DNA from 3 places in the Streptomyces sp. NPDC003327 genome. Region 3 is predicted to be linked to each of the others. Evidence: riboswitches for the same ligand, from Rfam matches in the RefSeq annotation. Region 3 holds a riboswitch; each other region holds the start of a gene.
What was found. Region 3 has a riboswitch for cyclic di-AMP ahead of ACWDVG_RS26765 (transglycosylase SLT domain-containing protein). Riboswitches for the same ligand answer to the same signal wherever they lie in the genome.
Positions count from the first base shown of each region.

Region 1: linked by a shared signal. The riboswitch ahead of ACWDVG_RS21685 (transglycosylase family protein) and the one ahead of ACWDVG_RS26765 (transglycosylase SLT domain-containing protein) in region 3 are both predicted to bind cyclic di-AMP.
Region 2: linked by a shared signal. The riboswitch ahead of ACWDVG_RS16135 (M23 family metallopeptidase) and the one ahead of ACWDVG_RS26765 (transglycosylase SLT domain-containing protein) in region 3 are both predicted to bind cyclic di-AMP.

Region 1 covers NZ_JBSFSA010000030.1:25,042-29,531, forward strand. Annotated here, with positions in the region: gene ACWDVG_RS21675 (cytochrome P450 family protein) at 1-1,195, shown strand, start outside; gene ACWDVG_RS21680 (transglycosylase family protein) at 1,290-2,369, shown strand; cyclic di-AMP (ydaO/yuaA leader) riboswitch at 2,628-2,801, shown strand; gene ACWDVG_RS21685 (transglycosylase family protein) at 2,805-3,527, shown strand; gene eno (phosphopyruvate hydratase) at 3,858-4,490, shown strand, end outside.
Region 2 covers NZ_JBSFSA010000016.1:76,312-80,801, reverse strand. Annotated here, with positions in the region: gene ACWDVG_RS16150 (bifunctional acetate--CoA ligase family protein/GNAT family N-acetyltransferase) at 1-256, opposite strand, end outside; gene ACWDVG_RS16145 (HPr family phosphocarrier protein) at 430-711, shown strand; gene ACWDVG_RS16140 (GntR family transcriptional regulator) at 922-1,605, opposite strand; gene ACWDVG_RS16135 (M23 family metallopeptidase) at 1,782-2,555, opposite strand; cyclic di-AMP (ydaO/yuaA leader) riboswitch at 2,565-2,728, opposite strand; gene ACWDVG_RS16130 (M16 family metallopeptidase) at 2,941-4,338, opposite strand; gene ACWDVG_RS16125 (M16 family metallopeptidase) at 4,335-4,490, opposite strand, start outside.
Region 3 covers NZ_JBSFSA010000046.1:46,374-50,863, reverse strand. Annotated here, with positions in the region: partial or broken gene ACWDVG_RS26770 (hypothetical protein) at 1-397, shown strand, start outside; gene ACWDVG_RS26765 (transglycosylase SLT domain-containing protein) at 391-1,287, opposite strand; cyclic di-AMP (ydaO/yuaA leader) riboswitch at 1,293-1,476, opposite strand; gene ACWDVG_RS26760 (DUF6197 family protein) at 1,825-2,490, shown strand; gene ACWDVG_RS26755 (phosphocholine-specific phospholipase C) at 2,501-4,490, opposite strand, start outside.

The DNA.
Region 1 (4,490 bases), on a different contig from region 3:
GGAGCACGCGCCCGTGCACCGGACCACGCTGCCGAGCGGCGTCGAGGCCTGGCTCGTGACCCGGTACGCGGACGCCCGGCAGGCGCTCGCCGACCAGCGGCTGTCCAAGAACCCGGTGCACCACGCGGAGCCCGGGAAGACCGGCATCCCGGGCGAGCGCAGCGCCGGACTGATGACGCACCTGCTGAACATCGACCCGCCGGACCACACCCGGCTGCGGCGGCTGGTCTCCAAGGCGTTCACGCCCCGCCGGGTGGCGGAGTTCGCGCCGCGCGTGCAGGAGTTGACCGACCGGCTCATCGACGGCTTCGTCGAGCGGGGGAGCGCGGACCTCATCCACGAGTTCGCCTTCCCGCTGCCCATCTACGCCATCTGCGACCTGCTCGGCGTGCCGCCCGAGGACCAGGACGACCTGCGGGACTGGGCCGGGATGATGATCCGGCACGGCGGGGGGCCGCGCGGCGGGGTCGCGCGGTCGGTGAAGAAGATCCGCGGCTATCTCGCGGAGCTGATCCACCGCAAGCGGCAGACCCTGGGCCACGAGGGGGCCGACGACCTGATCTCGGGCCTGATCCGGGCGAGCGACCACGGGGACCACCTCACCGAGGCCGAGGCCACGGCGATGTGCTTCGTGCTGCTCTTCGCCGGTTTCGAGACGACCATCAACCTCATCGGCAACGGCACCCACACCCTGCTGCGCCACCCCGGGCAGCGGGCACGGCTGCAGGCCTCGCTGGCGGCCGGGGAGACGGGGCTCCTGGAGACCGGTGTCGAGGAGCTGCTCCGCCACGACGGGCCGGTGGAGCTGGCGACCTGGCGGTACGCGACGCGGGACCTGACCATCGGCGGGCAGGCCGTGCCCGCGGGCGATCCGGTGCTCGTGGTGCTCGCCGCGGCCGACCGGGACCCGGCGCGGTTCGCGGAGCCGGACACGCTCGACCTCGCCCGGCGGGACAACCAGCACCTCGGGTACGGGCACGGCATCCACTACTGCCTGGGAGCGCCGCTCGCGCGCCTGGAGGGGCAGGCGGCGCTCGCGACCCTGCTGACGCGCCTGCCGGACCTGCGACTTGCCGTCGACCCGGACGAACTCCGGTGGCGCGGTGGGCTCATCATGCGGGGATTGCGGACGCTTCCGGTGGAGTTCACCCCTTCCGTACGGGTGCACGGAGCTGAGTCCGCGTCAGAAATGTGATCTTCACGTGATCGCGGGTCGACCGACTTGTGACGGACGTTCGAATGCCGCTACGTTTCCCGGCAGTCTCAGCCGTCACGTGAAAGGCGTTCACATGCGCTCCGGGAACGGACGACACCGTCGCCCCCGTCAGGCCCCCGCCCTCGTCGTCGCGGCGGGCGTGACCGGATCCGCCATGGCGCTGCCGCTGCTCGCCACCGGATCGGCCTCCGCCGCCGACGCCACCACCTGGGACCGGGTCGCCGAGTGCGAGTCCGGCGGCCAGTGGAGTGCCAACTTCGGCAACGGCATGTACGGCGGGCTCCAGATGACCCAGGAGGCCTGGGAGCGGCACGGCGGCCTCGCCTACGCGCCCAGCCCCGACCTGGCCAGCCGTGCCCAGCAGATCGCCGTCGCCGACAAGGCGCTCGCCGCGGGCTCCCTGGACTGGGCGACCTGCGCCCCGATCGCGGGTCTGAAGAACGACGGGAAGGCCACGGGCGTGAACCCCGGCCCCACCGTCGCGCCCGTCGAGGAGGGCGGCCTCGCCCCGGAGTCCAACCGGACCGCCGGGACCGCGGCCCCGTCCGCGCCCGCCACCTCGGCGCCGGCCACGCGGGCCCCCGCGTCGGCCGTGCCCACGTCCCCCGGCGTCCCGTCCTCGCCCGCCGCCCCGGTCGCGCCCACGGCGCCGACGACCCCGGCCGCGCCACCGACGACGCCGTCCGCGCCCGGCACGCCCGCGGACCCGGACGCGCCGACCGCCCCGGTGGCGCCCGACGCGTCCGTGACGCCCGGATCGCCCGACGCGGCACCGGGTGACGGGGTGTCGGCCACGCCCGGCGCGGGCAAGCACCGCGGCGGCGCCGCGCCGGAGGAAACGGGCAAGTCGGGCAGTTCCACCGGATCGGGTCGCCATGCGGCACCGGCGGACAAGCTCACCGAAACGCCCATCGAAGCGCCCGTGACTGACGGAGCGAAGGATTCGGGCGCAACGGACACTCGGGGCACTTCGGACGCGTACACCGTCCAGCCCGGCGACAGCCTCTCCGAGATTGCACAGGAGAACGAACTCGCCGGAGGCTGGAACGCCCTCTACGACGCCAACCGGCGGACCGTGGGCATCGATCCGGACCTGATCCTCCCTGGTCAGAGCCTCGATCTGACGATCGGTTCGGAGTCGGCGGCCGGGTAGTTCGGGGGCGTATGTCCGGTTCTGGGCAAGTGAGACATGGGTCTCTTCGTCCCAACTGGCGTGTCACGCCCGCAAAGTTTGCTTCCGTCGCCTCTCACCTGCGCAAACACACCTCGCCGGAAGGCAAGGAAGGCCGATTTTTCCGCAATGGGCCTCTTTGAACTTCCGGCGGGTGTGTGTCTACGGTCGTCACCGCTCGCCACCGCGGGCCCCGTCGACCGAATCGCCGAATCCTGCCGTCGGCCGATGGGAACAGTCGTCGCGCAAGCGCCGAAGGCAGGAGCGGGGGACCCAAGGTAAGTGCCGGGCCCGGCCGTCCAGACGGACGACCGAGGAACGGCTCGGGGTGAAGCCGCGTGCACCAGCACGCGGCCGGGCGACTCTTCGGCCCGAACCCGACAGCTCACCTCGCAGGCGTCGGTGAGGAGAATCTCCATGCTGTTTTCCGGCAAGGGCAAACACCGCCGTCCCTCCAAGGCCACCCAGGTCGTCACGCTCGTCGGCGTCACCGGTGTCGCCGTCGCCGCCCCGCTGATGACCGCGGGCACCGCCTCCGCCGCCACCGCCTCCGAGTGGGACGTCGTCGCCCAGTGCGAGTCCGGCGGCAACTGGTCCATCAACACCGGCAACGGCTACTACGGCGGCCTGCAGTTCTCGGCCTCCACCTGGGCCGCGTACGGCGGCACCGCCTACGCCTCGACCGCCGACCAGGCGTCGAAGTCCCAGCAGATCGCCATCGCCGAGAAGGTCCTCGCGGGCCAGGGCAAGGGCGCCTGGCCGTCCTGCGGCGTCGGCCTGTCCGGTGCCTCCTACGACGGCGGCGCCGCCGAGAGCGCCCCGCAGCAGAGCGAGCCCCAGCAGAGCGCCCCCCAGCCGGAGCGCTCGACCGAGCAGCCGACCACCCGCAGCCAGCAGCGCCAGGCCCCGGCCGCGCAGCCCGCGCCGTCGACCGAGTCGAAGAAGACCGTCACCACCCCGACCGGCAAGAAGGTCAAGAAGGGCGACGGCGAGTACAAGGTCGTCACCGGCGACACGCTCAGCAAGATCGCCCAGGCGCACGGCGTCAAGGGCGGCTGGGCCACGCTCTTCGAGCTGAACAAGGACGTCGTCGAGAACGCCGACCTCATCTACCCGGGTCAGCAGCTCCACCTGAAGTGAGCCGCGCGGTCCCCGTGAGTCCGGCGGCTCGCGCGGACCCGACGACCCTCCCGCGGTGACCCACCCCGGTCCGGCGCGCCCCTTCCCCCGTGCGCACCGGACCGGGGTTCCGTCTGTTCCCCCCCCCGGCTTGTTGCCTCCAGGCTGTTACCCGCAGGTAGAGAAGGGGTCTTTCGCCCCGGGATGCGTGCCCTTGGGTCCTTTTTCGTCCCAGGGGGCGGGCGCCCGGCTGGCTGGAGGCCCTGAGCCGGTTAGGCTCTTGTCGCAAGGCGTACGAGACCTTGCGACCCATGCGTCACACCTAGCGTCACATCCCAGAAGGAGATGCTCGTGCCGTCCATCGACGTCGTCGTAGCCCGGGAAATCCTGGACTCCCGAGGCAACCCCACGGTCGAGGTCGAGGTCGGCCTCGACGACGGCAGCACCGGCCGTGCTGCCGTTCCGTCCGGTGCCTCCACCGGTGCGTTCGAGGCCCTCGAGCTCCGCGACGGCGACCAGAACCGCTACCTCGGCAAGGGTGTCGAGAAGGCCGTCCTCGCCGTCATCGAGCAGATCGGCCCGGAGCTCGTCGGCTACGACGCCACCGAGCAGCGCCTGATCGACCAGGCCATGTTCGACCTGGACGCCACCCCGGACAAGTCCTCGCTCGGCGCCAACGCCATCCTCGGCGTCTCTCTCGCCGTCGCGCACGCCGCCTCCGAGGCCAGCGACCTCCCCCTCTTCCGCTACCTCGGCGGCCCGAACGCGCACCTGCTGCCCGTTCCGATGATGAACATCCTGAACGGCGGCTCGCACGCCGACTCCAACGTGGACATCCAGGAGTTCATGATCGCCCCGATCGGCGCGGAGTCCTTCTCCGAGGCCCTCCGCTGGGGCACCGAGGTCTACCACACCCTCAAGGCCGTCCTGAAGACCAAGGGCCTCTCCACCGGCCTCGGCGACGAGGGCGGCTTCGCGCCGAAC
Region 2 (4,490 bases), on a different contig from region 3:
AGTCGTGGTGGGTGAAGCGGTGGACGTCCTTGGCGGAGAGCCGGGGGTAGGGCGCGAAGAAGCGGTAGTACTTCGACTCGTCCGAGACCTGCTCGTAGAAGCTGACCAGCCGGTCGGCGTCGTCCGCGGTGATGGGCCTGATGCGCGCGGTGCCGCCGTCGCGGAGCACCACGTCCGCCTCCCAGTGGTCCGGGTAGGCGTGCTCCGGTGGCGCGGGCTGTTCCACCGCTCCCGACTGATCCGAGGCGCTCTGCATGGGGCAAGCGTACGGCCGGGGTACGACAGGGGCACCGGTCGCGCGTCGGTGGTGTGCCGTGCAAGGTGAGAGGGCCGAAGGGCGGCCCGGTCGGGTCCGAGGTCGGTACGAGCACGCCGCACCCCGTGAGAGACTGGTCTAGACAACCCGCTTGAGACTTGAAGGGCAACACCATGGCTGAGCGCCGCGTCAACGTCGGGTGGGCCGAGGGCCTGCACGCCCGCCCCGCCTCCATCTTCGTCCGTGCCGCCACGGCATCCGGCGTTCCGGTGACGATCGCCAAGGCCGACGGCACCCCGGTGAACGCCGCGTCCATGCTGGCGGTGCTCGGCCTCGGCGCGCAGGGCGGCGAGGAGATCGTGCTGGCCTCGGAGGCCGAGGGCGCCGAGATCGCCCTGGACCGTCTCGCGAAGCTGGTGGCCGAGGGCCTCGACGAGCTCCCCGAGACCGTCTGACCCGGGTCGTCCCCCGAGAGCCATCGTGGCCGGTACCGCCGGAAATCCGGCGGTACCGGCCACACCGTTTTTCCGGCACCGCTATTCGGCACCGCTTTCCGGAGCCACCGGCACGAGCCGATTATCGGCGCTCTTGTCCGGGCAGCGGGAATTCCCGGGCAGCACGAACAGAGCCCGTTCCCTTCACATTCTTTGTATACGGTGCGCGTGTTAATTCCGGGCGCTCGCCGTGTTGACGACATGTTGCGAAACCCTCACGCGGCCGCGCTCGGGCTTTTTGAGGCGATGCAGCGGGAGGGAACGCTCCACGTGGAGCGCGGTCATCGCCCGCGCCCGCTCGGCGTCCCCGCGGGCGACCGCGTCCACGATGGCGCCGTGCTCGGCCCAGGCCTCCACGGGCTGGGCGGGCTGCTCCACCACGTACATCCAGGCGATCTTGTGCCGCAGCTGGGTGAGCGGCGCCGTCAGGGCCGGGCTCCCCGACGCCTGCGCCAGCGTCTCGTGGAACCAGCCGCCCAGGGAGCGCAGATCCTCGCCCTGGCCGCGTCGGGCCCGCTCCTGCCCCAGCCTGACCAGGCCGCGCAGCACCTTGAGGTGAGCGTCGGTGCGCCGCTGCGCCGCCCGCGCCGCGCCCAGCGGCTCCAGCAGCGCACGGACGTCGAGCAGATCGGCCGCCTCCTGCTCGGTGGGTTCCGCGACGTGCGCGCCCGCGTGACGGCGGGTCACCACGAACCCCTCGGACTCCAGGGTGCGCAGGGCCTCACGGACCGGGACGCGGGAGACGCCGTACCGCCGGGCGAGCTGCTCCTCCGTCAGCCGGCTGCCGCGCTCGAAGACGCCGGAGACGATGTCGTCCCGAATCGCCGTGCATACCGAATGCGCGGGAATGCGCATGTCCGACCTCCGCCTGTGATCCGCGCACCGAATTCGACGCCTGCTGCCGCGACTCTATTGCAGCACACCGGAATTTCCGATGCCCGGCCGCCGGGCAGGTATATCTTCTGGCCACACGAAAAGCCCCGGCTCGGTACGAGCCGGGGCTTTCGCGACGGATGTGGCGGCGGCGGACGTCAGACGTTGACGCCTCGGGCGCGCAGGTACGCGACGGGGTTGATGTCCGAGCCGTAGTCGGGGCTCGTGCGGGCCTCGAAGTGGAGGTGCGGCCCGGTGGAGTTGCCGGTGGAGCCGGAGACGCCTATCTGCTGGCCGGGCTCGACGGTCTGGCCGACGTGGACGTCGATGGAGGCGAGGTGACCGTACTGGGTGTACGTGCCGTCGTGCATCCGGATGACGATGTTGTTGCCGTACGCGCCGCCCCAGCCGGCCTCGACGACGGTGCCGGAGCCGACGGAGACGACCCGGCTGCCGTAGGAGGCGTGGAAGTCGACGCCGGAGTGGCTGCCGGAGGACCAGAGGGAGCCGCCGGTCTTGTAGCCGGTGGAGACGTACGAGCCGGCGATCGGGAGCTGGAAGGAGGCCAGACGGCGGCGCTCCGCCTCGCGGGCGGCACGCTCGCGGGCCTCGCGGATCTCCTGGGCGCGGGCCTCGGCCTTGCGCTTCGCCTCGGCCTCCGCCTTCGCCTTGGCGTCGGCCTCGAAGGCTTCCTTCTCCTGCGCGTCGACCTGGGCGCTGACCCGGTCCGCGAGGGATTCCTCGGTGATCACACGGGTGAGGCCGGTGTCCTCGACGGAACCGTGGTTGTCCGTGTCGGCGGCCAGCGCCGGGGAGGCGAGGGTGCCGATGACGCCGGTGGTGGCGAGCGTCGCCGCGCCGGCGATGCCCGCGCCGCGGCGCGCCATCCGGCTCGGAGCACGATGCTTCCCGGTGGCACGGGTGAACGCCAAGAGGCTGATCCTTTCCTTCCCTCTCGCCTACCGGGTTAGCTGACGGGTTCGGAGCAGGAAGGTCTCCTACGAGCCCCTCCGCACGAGGCGAAGGCGCCCGATTCACCCCAGGGACTGAGTGGGTCCCCGGCTCCCCGGGCTCGCGCCTGACGGGGACTCGGCGATCGCTGTCCGATGCCGCGGATGCGGCGGGTGCAACGGACGGACAGCGCCCACGACGCTAGGCCGATCAACTGTCGATCACCAAACAGACGCGCTCTTTTGTAAGACATGCCACAGGGCAGACGATCACACTTACCGCCAATCCGGACAATGCGAAGGACCCCGACCTTTGCAGGGATCGGGGTCCTCTCGCGCCCGGCGCCAGCCGGGCGGTGGGCGTCAATCAGCCCGTCACGACGGTCACTTCACCGATGCCGAGGGCGCGCACCGGCTCCTCGATCCGCGCGGCGTCGCCCACCAGGACGGTGACGAGCCGGTCGACCGGGAAGGCCCGGACGACGGCGGCCGTGGCCTCGACCGTGCCGGTCTCGGCCAGCCGCGCGTACAACTGCGCCTGGTAGTCGTCCGGGAGGTGCTGCTCGACCTGGTCGGCGAGCGTCCCGGCGACGGAGGCGGCCGTCTCGTACTTGAGGGGCGCGACCCCCACCAGGTTCTGCACGGCGGTCTCGCGCTCCTCGTCGGTGAGCCCCTCGGCCGCCAGGGTGCGCAGCACCTTCCACAGGTCCTCGAGGGCCGGTCCGGTGTTGGGGGTGTCGACGGAGCCGCTGATGGCGAGCATCGAGGCGCCGTTGCCCTCGCCGTCCGAGCGGAGCACCTGGCCGAAGGCCCGCACGCCGTACGTGTAGCCCTTCTCCTCGCGCAGGACCCGGTCGAGGCGGGAGGTGAGCGTGCCGCCGAGGCAGTACGTGCCGAGGACCTGCGCCGGCCAGACGCCGTCGTGGCGGTCCGGACCGATCCGGCCGATGAGCAACTGGGTCTGGACGGCGCCGGGCCGGTCCACGATGACGACCCGTCCGGTGTCGTCGGCGGTGATCGGCGGCATCCGGCGCGGCTCGGCCGGCTCCCCCGCCCAGGCGCCGAGGGTCTCGGCGAGGACCTTGTCGAGGTCGACCCCGGTCAGGTCGCCGACAACCACGGCCGTGGCCGTGGCGGGCCGGACGTACGCCTCGTAGAAGGCACGGACGGCGGCGGCGTCGATCGCGGCGACGGTCTCCTCGGTGCCCTGACGCGGCCGGGACATCCGGGAGTCGGCCGGGAAGAGCTCCTTGGAGAGCTGCTTGGCGGCGCGGCGGGACGGGTTGGCCGTCTCGTGCGGGATCTCGTCCAGGCGGTTGCCCACCAGGCGCTCGATCTCGGTCTCAAGGAACGCCGGCGCGATCAGGGCCTCGGAGAGCAGGCCGAGCGCCTTGGGCAGCCGGGAGACGGGGACCTCGAGGGAGACCCGTACGCCCGGGTGGTCGGCGTGCGCGTCGAGGGTGGCGCCGCAGCGCTCCAGCTCGGCCGCGAACTCCTCGGCGCTGCGCTGGTCGGTGCCCTCGGAGAGCGCGCGGGCCATGATCGTGGCGACGCCGTCGAGGCCGTCGGGCTCGGCGTCCAGGGGGGCGTCGAGGAAGATCTCGACGGCCACGACCTGCTGGCCGGGGCGGTGGCTGCGGAGCACCGTCAGGCCGTTGGCGAGGGTGCCGCGCTCGGGAGCCGGGAAGGCCCACGGCCTCGCGGTGCCCGGCCGGGGCTGCGGGTGGAAGTCCATGCTGGTCAAAGACACGGCAGCGTCGGTCACTGGTCCGCTCCCTCTTCCTCGTCGCTGTCGCTCTGCTCCGCGGTCACCGGCTCGTAGACCAGCACCGCGCGGTTGTCGGGCCGGAGCCTGGCCGCGGCGACGGCCCGCACCTCCTCGGCGGTGACGTCGAGGACGCGGTCGACGGCGGTGAG
Region 3 (4,490 bases):
GGATCCCCCCTCCGCGGGGGGGGCGGCCCGGCCGGGGGGGGGGGCGGGCGCCCCCGGGGGGCGGCCCCCCCCGGGGGGGGCGCCGCCCGAAGCCGCGGACGGATCCGGGGAGCGGACGGGGCCGGAGCCGGCCGCGATCGTCTCGCGCGGCGGCAGGCCGGACCTCGCGGGTGAGCGGCTGGCCGGGGTCCGCGCCCCGACCCTCCTCGTGGTGGGCGGCGACGACGCGCTCGTCCTCGACCTCAACCGGCGGGCGCGGGCGCTGCTGCGCTGCGAGAACCGGCTGGCCGTCGTGCCCGGGGCCACGCACCTCTTCGAGGAGCCCGGTGCCCTGGAGGAGGTGGCGCGGCTCGCCACCTCCTGGTTCACCGGGCACTTCCCGGGCGCGGATCAGTAGGGACCGTTGACGTTGTCGATGGAGCCGTAGCGGTCGGCCGCGTAGTTGCAGGCCGCGGTGATGTTGGCGACCGGGTCGTACAGGTCCATGGCCGTGCCCGGCACGTGGTAGGCGAGGAACGTCGGCTCGATCACCTGGAGCAGGCCCTTGGAGGGCGTGCCGGCGGCGGCGTTGGAGTCCCAGAGGTTGATCGCCCGGGGGTTGCCGGAGGACTCGCGCATGACGTTGCGGAGGATGCCGTCGTACGAGCCGGGGATGCCGTTGCGGGCCATGACGTCCAGCGACTCGCGGATCCAGCCGTCCAGGTTGTCGGCGTAGGCGGGTGCCGCTGCCTGCACGGCCGCGGCCGGGGCAGCGGCCGAGGCGCCGGAGGAGGTGGCCGGGGCCGAGCGCTGCTCCGAACGGCTGGCGCGCTCGGGCGTCGCCGGAGCGGACTTGGCTGCCTTCCCGGCGCTCGTGGATGTCGCGGGCTTCGTGGTCGTGGCGGGCTTCGCGGAATCCCGACGAATCGTCAGTTCGAGACCGGGGTGAATGAGTGACGGGTCGTCGCCCACCACGGTCCTGTTGATCCGGTAAAGGGACTTCCAGCCGCCCTGAATTCCCTTCTTCTGCGCGATCAGGGAAAGCGAGTCGCCGGCCACCACGGTGTAGGTGCGCGCGGCGGCGGGAGCAGCCGGAAGTGCGGCCGGCGCGGAAAGGGCGGGGGCCGCTGCGGGGTGGGCGGCGAACGCTCGCGCGGCGGTCTCCGGGGTGCCGGAGACCGGCTGCGCACCGGCCGTCGCGGGCACGATCAGCGGGAGGGCGAGGGCGGCGCTGCCGGTTCCGGCGAGCGCGAGACCACGGGAGACGGGGCTGCGGCGGGGACGGCGGTGCTTACCGTGTGCAGGCATGACGGGGTTCCTCTCCGGCGCCTGCGGGGTGAGCTGTCGGGTTCGGACGGGAGGTGTCCGGCCGCGCGCACGCGGCTTCACCCCGAGCCGCTCCGGATGACCGGACCGGCGTTTTCGTGGGTCCCCCGCTCCTGCCGTCGGGTGAAAGGGAGGTCTTCGGGCGGTGGCAGGATTCGGCGATCCGCTCGAATGGGGGTGACCGTAGGCGAGGAAGAGGACGCAGAACAAGACGCGCGGTCGGGCGGAGATCGACAAAAGGCACCCGAATAAGCGGAATTCAAGATCGACCCACGGGAGCGGCCGGTGAATTCCCTTGCGGCGTACGGATCCCGCGCGGCGACGACGCCCGGAGACGCGCCGGGAAGTGAGTCGCGTCACGCGGAGAACAATGTCCGCATTGGCGCTGGCAATTCCCTTTGTGCGCGAAGCGCGTGAAATGCACGCCTGGGTGGGCGTGGAGTGCCCCGAGTGTCATAAGTGGCATATCGGACATTCCTCCTCAATGATGAGGAGGATTCGAACCCCAGGAGCCACCGGATGCCCCCCTCCGCCCCCGCCCCCACCCCGGACGCCCTCGACCGCGAGGCGGCGGCGCTCTACGAGAGCGCCGCCTGGCAGCAGATCGTCACCCACTGGACGGCACCGGCACCCGCGCTGCCGCGCACGCCCCCGGCACCCGCCCCGAGCCGCACGCCCCCGCCGCCCCCGGACCCGGCCGAGGAGGGCCCCGGCGACTGGCGCGCACTGCTCACCGTCCCGGTCGACCGGCTGGTGGCCGACGCGCTCGCCGCCCTGCCGCCGCCCGGCCCCGCCGAGCGACGGCTCCCCGGCCGGATCGGCGCCGTCCTGCCGGACCGGCTCCACGCCTGGCGCCGCATCGGCCAGGCCGACCTGCGCCCCTCCGTGCACCTCGCGTACGCCCGGCGTGTCCTTGAGGAGTGGGGCTGGCAGAACGCCCCCTACCGACTGCGCGACGCCCGCGGCGCCCGCTGCGTCTGCGGCGCCCTCCTCACCGCCCACCGCCTCGGCTACGGCAGCGCCGACACCATGAACGAGGCCGCCGCCTGGGTCGTCACCGAACTGCGCTGCCGGGGCTGGCAGGGCCTCATCGGCCCCTGGAACCGTGCCCCCGGCCGTACCGCCGCCGACGCGGTCGCCCTGCTGGACGCCACGATCCGGCGCGCCGCGCACGCGGGCCACTGAGCCCGGCGCCTCAGCCGGTGACGCTCGGCGCGCCCGTCTCGATGTGACCCGTGTACCGCCGCGACCAGCTCCCGTCGATGTCGGCGAGGACCGTGAAGTCGTACCAGCCGTTCTGGTACGCGACGACGTTGAAGACGTCCTCGCGCGCCGCGTTCGCCGGCACCGTGTACGTCCACGGGCCGTCCGTCCGGTAGGCGTTCGACCGGATCGTGAACGTGACGGGCCCCGCCGAGGCGTTCGTCATCCGGAACCACAAGGCCGTCCTGCCGGTGCCGGGGTCGGTGGCGTACCGGGCCGTCACCTCCACGGCCTTCCCGGCCTTGGAGGCGTCCCCCGTGAAGCGGCGCAGGAAGCGGTTGGGTCCCATCATCGAGATGTCGTACTTCCCGGACCCCGAGCCCAGACCGATGTTGAAGTAGTCGGTGGCCGTGCCGCCCGGATCGACCGTGTACTGCCAGGCGGCCGTGTCCCGGTGCTGGTGGGGATGGATCGAGAAGTGGGCGGCCCGCTTCGCCTCCGCGCCCTGGTTCGTCATCGAGAACCAGGCGAGGATCTTCCCGGACGAGCCGAACTCGAAGCGGTCGAGGTTGCCGTTGACCTGGTACGGCAGGGCGCGAGCCGGTCGCGTGCCCGGTTCCTGGGCGGGCAGCGCGTTGTTCTGCGGCGCCGGGTTCGGCAGCGGTGCGCAGGTCGCCTGGCCGATCACCTTCGCCGTGCCCGGCAGGCCGGCCGGTACGCCGTACACCGGACGGGCGAAGTCGAAGACCCCGGTGAGGTCGCCCGTCACCCTCCGCCGCCACGCACTGATGTTCGGGCAGGTCGCCGGGGTGCCGAGGGCGGTCGTCCAGGTCTCCAGGAAGCGCAGCACGGAGGTGTGGTCGAAGACCTCCGAGCTCACCCAGCCCCCGCGCGTCCACGGCGACATGACGACCATGGGGACGCGGAATCCCAGCCCGACCGGAACGCCGTCGAGGTACTCGCCCGGGGTCCCCGGCGGCGCGACCGGCGGCGGCACGTGGTCGAAGAAGCCGTCGTTCTCGTCGTAGTTGAGGAACATCACCGTCGAGTCGAACACCTCCGCGTCCGCGGCGAGCGCCCGGTACACCAGGTCGACGAAGTGCGCGCCGTCGCCCGGCGGGGCGTAGGGGTGCTCCGAGAACGCCTCGCTCGCCACCACCCACGACACCTGTGGCAGCGTGCCCGCGCGCACGTCGGCGCGGATCGCGGCGGCGATGTCGTCCGGCGTCGACCCGGTCACCCGCGGGACGGACCCCATCCCGCGGTCGTACAGCGGGTCGCCGGGCCGGGCGTCCGTGAACCGCTTGAAGTAGGCGAGGCCGTTGTCGCCGTAGTTGTCCTGCGCGTTCTGGTAGACCTTCCAGCTCACCCCGGCCCGCTGCAGCGCCTCCGCGTACGTCTCCCAGGTCAGCCCGGACTCCTCGCCGCCGTCCTTGCTGGAGGCGTCGATCCGCCCGCTCCACAGGAAGGTGCGGTTGGGGCCGGTCGCGCTGAGGGCCGAACAGAAGTAGGAGTCGCAGATCGTGTAGTGGTCGGCGAGGGCGTGGTGGAAGGGGATGTCCTGGCGGTCGAGGTAACCGAGCGTCCGCGTGTTGCCCACCCCCGTCACCCAGTTGTCGAGGCGGCCCCCGTTCCAGGCGGCGTGCTGCGAGGTCCAGCTGTGCGGCAGGTCGCCGGTGCACTGCGCGAGCGTCTCGCCGTCCACCCCGCCCGCCGGCGGGGTGTCGCTGAGCAGCCACGGGTACTGCCGCCCGCCCCAGTTCGGCTGCTGGAAGACGCTCCAGCCGCCGGGCAGGTTCCCCGCCGCCCGGTCGCCGAAGCCCCGTACTCCCCGCAGGGTGCCGAAGTAGTGGTCGAAGCTGCGGTTCTCCTGCATCAGGATCACCACGTGCCGGACGTCGGTGAGGGTGCCCGTGGCGGCCCTCGCGGCGGCCGACGCCCGCGTCGGCGGCAGCGCCGCCCCGGCGACGAGCCCCGCGCCG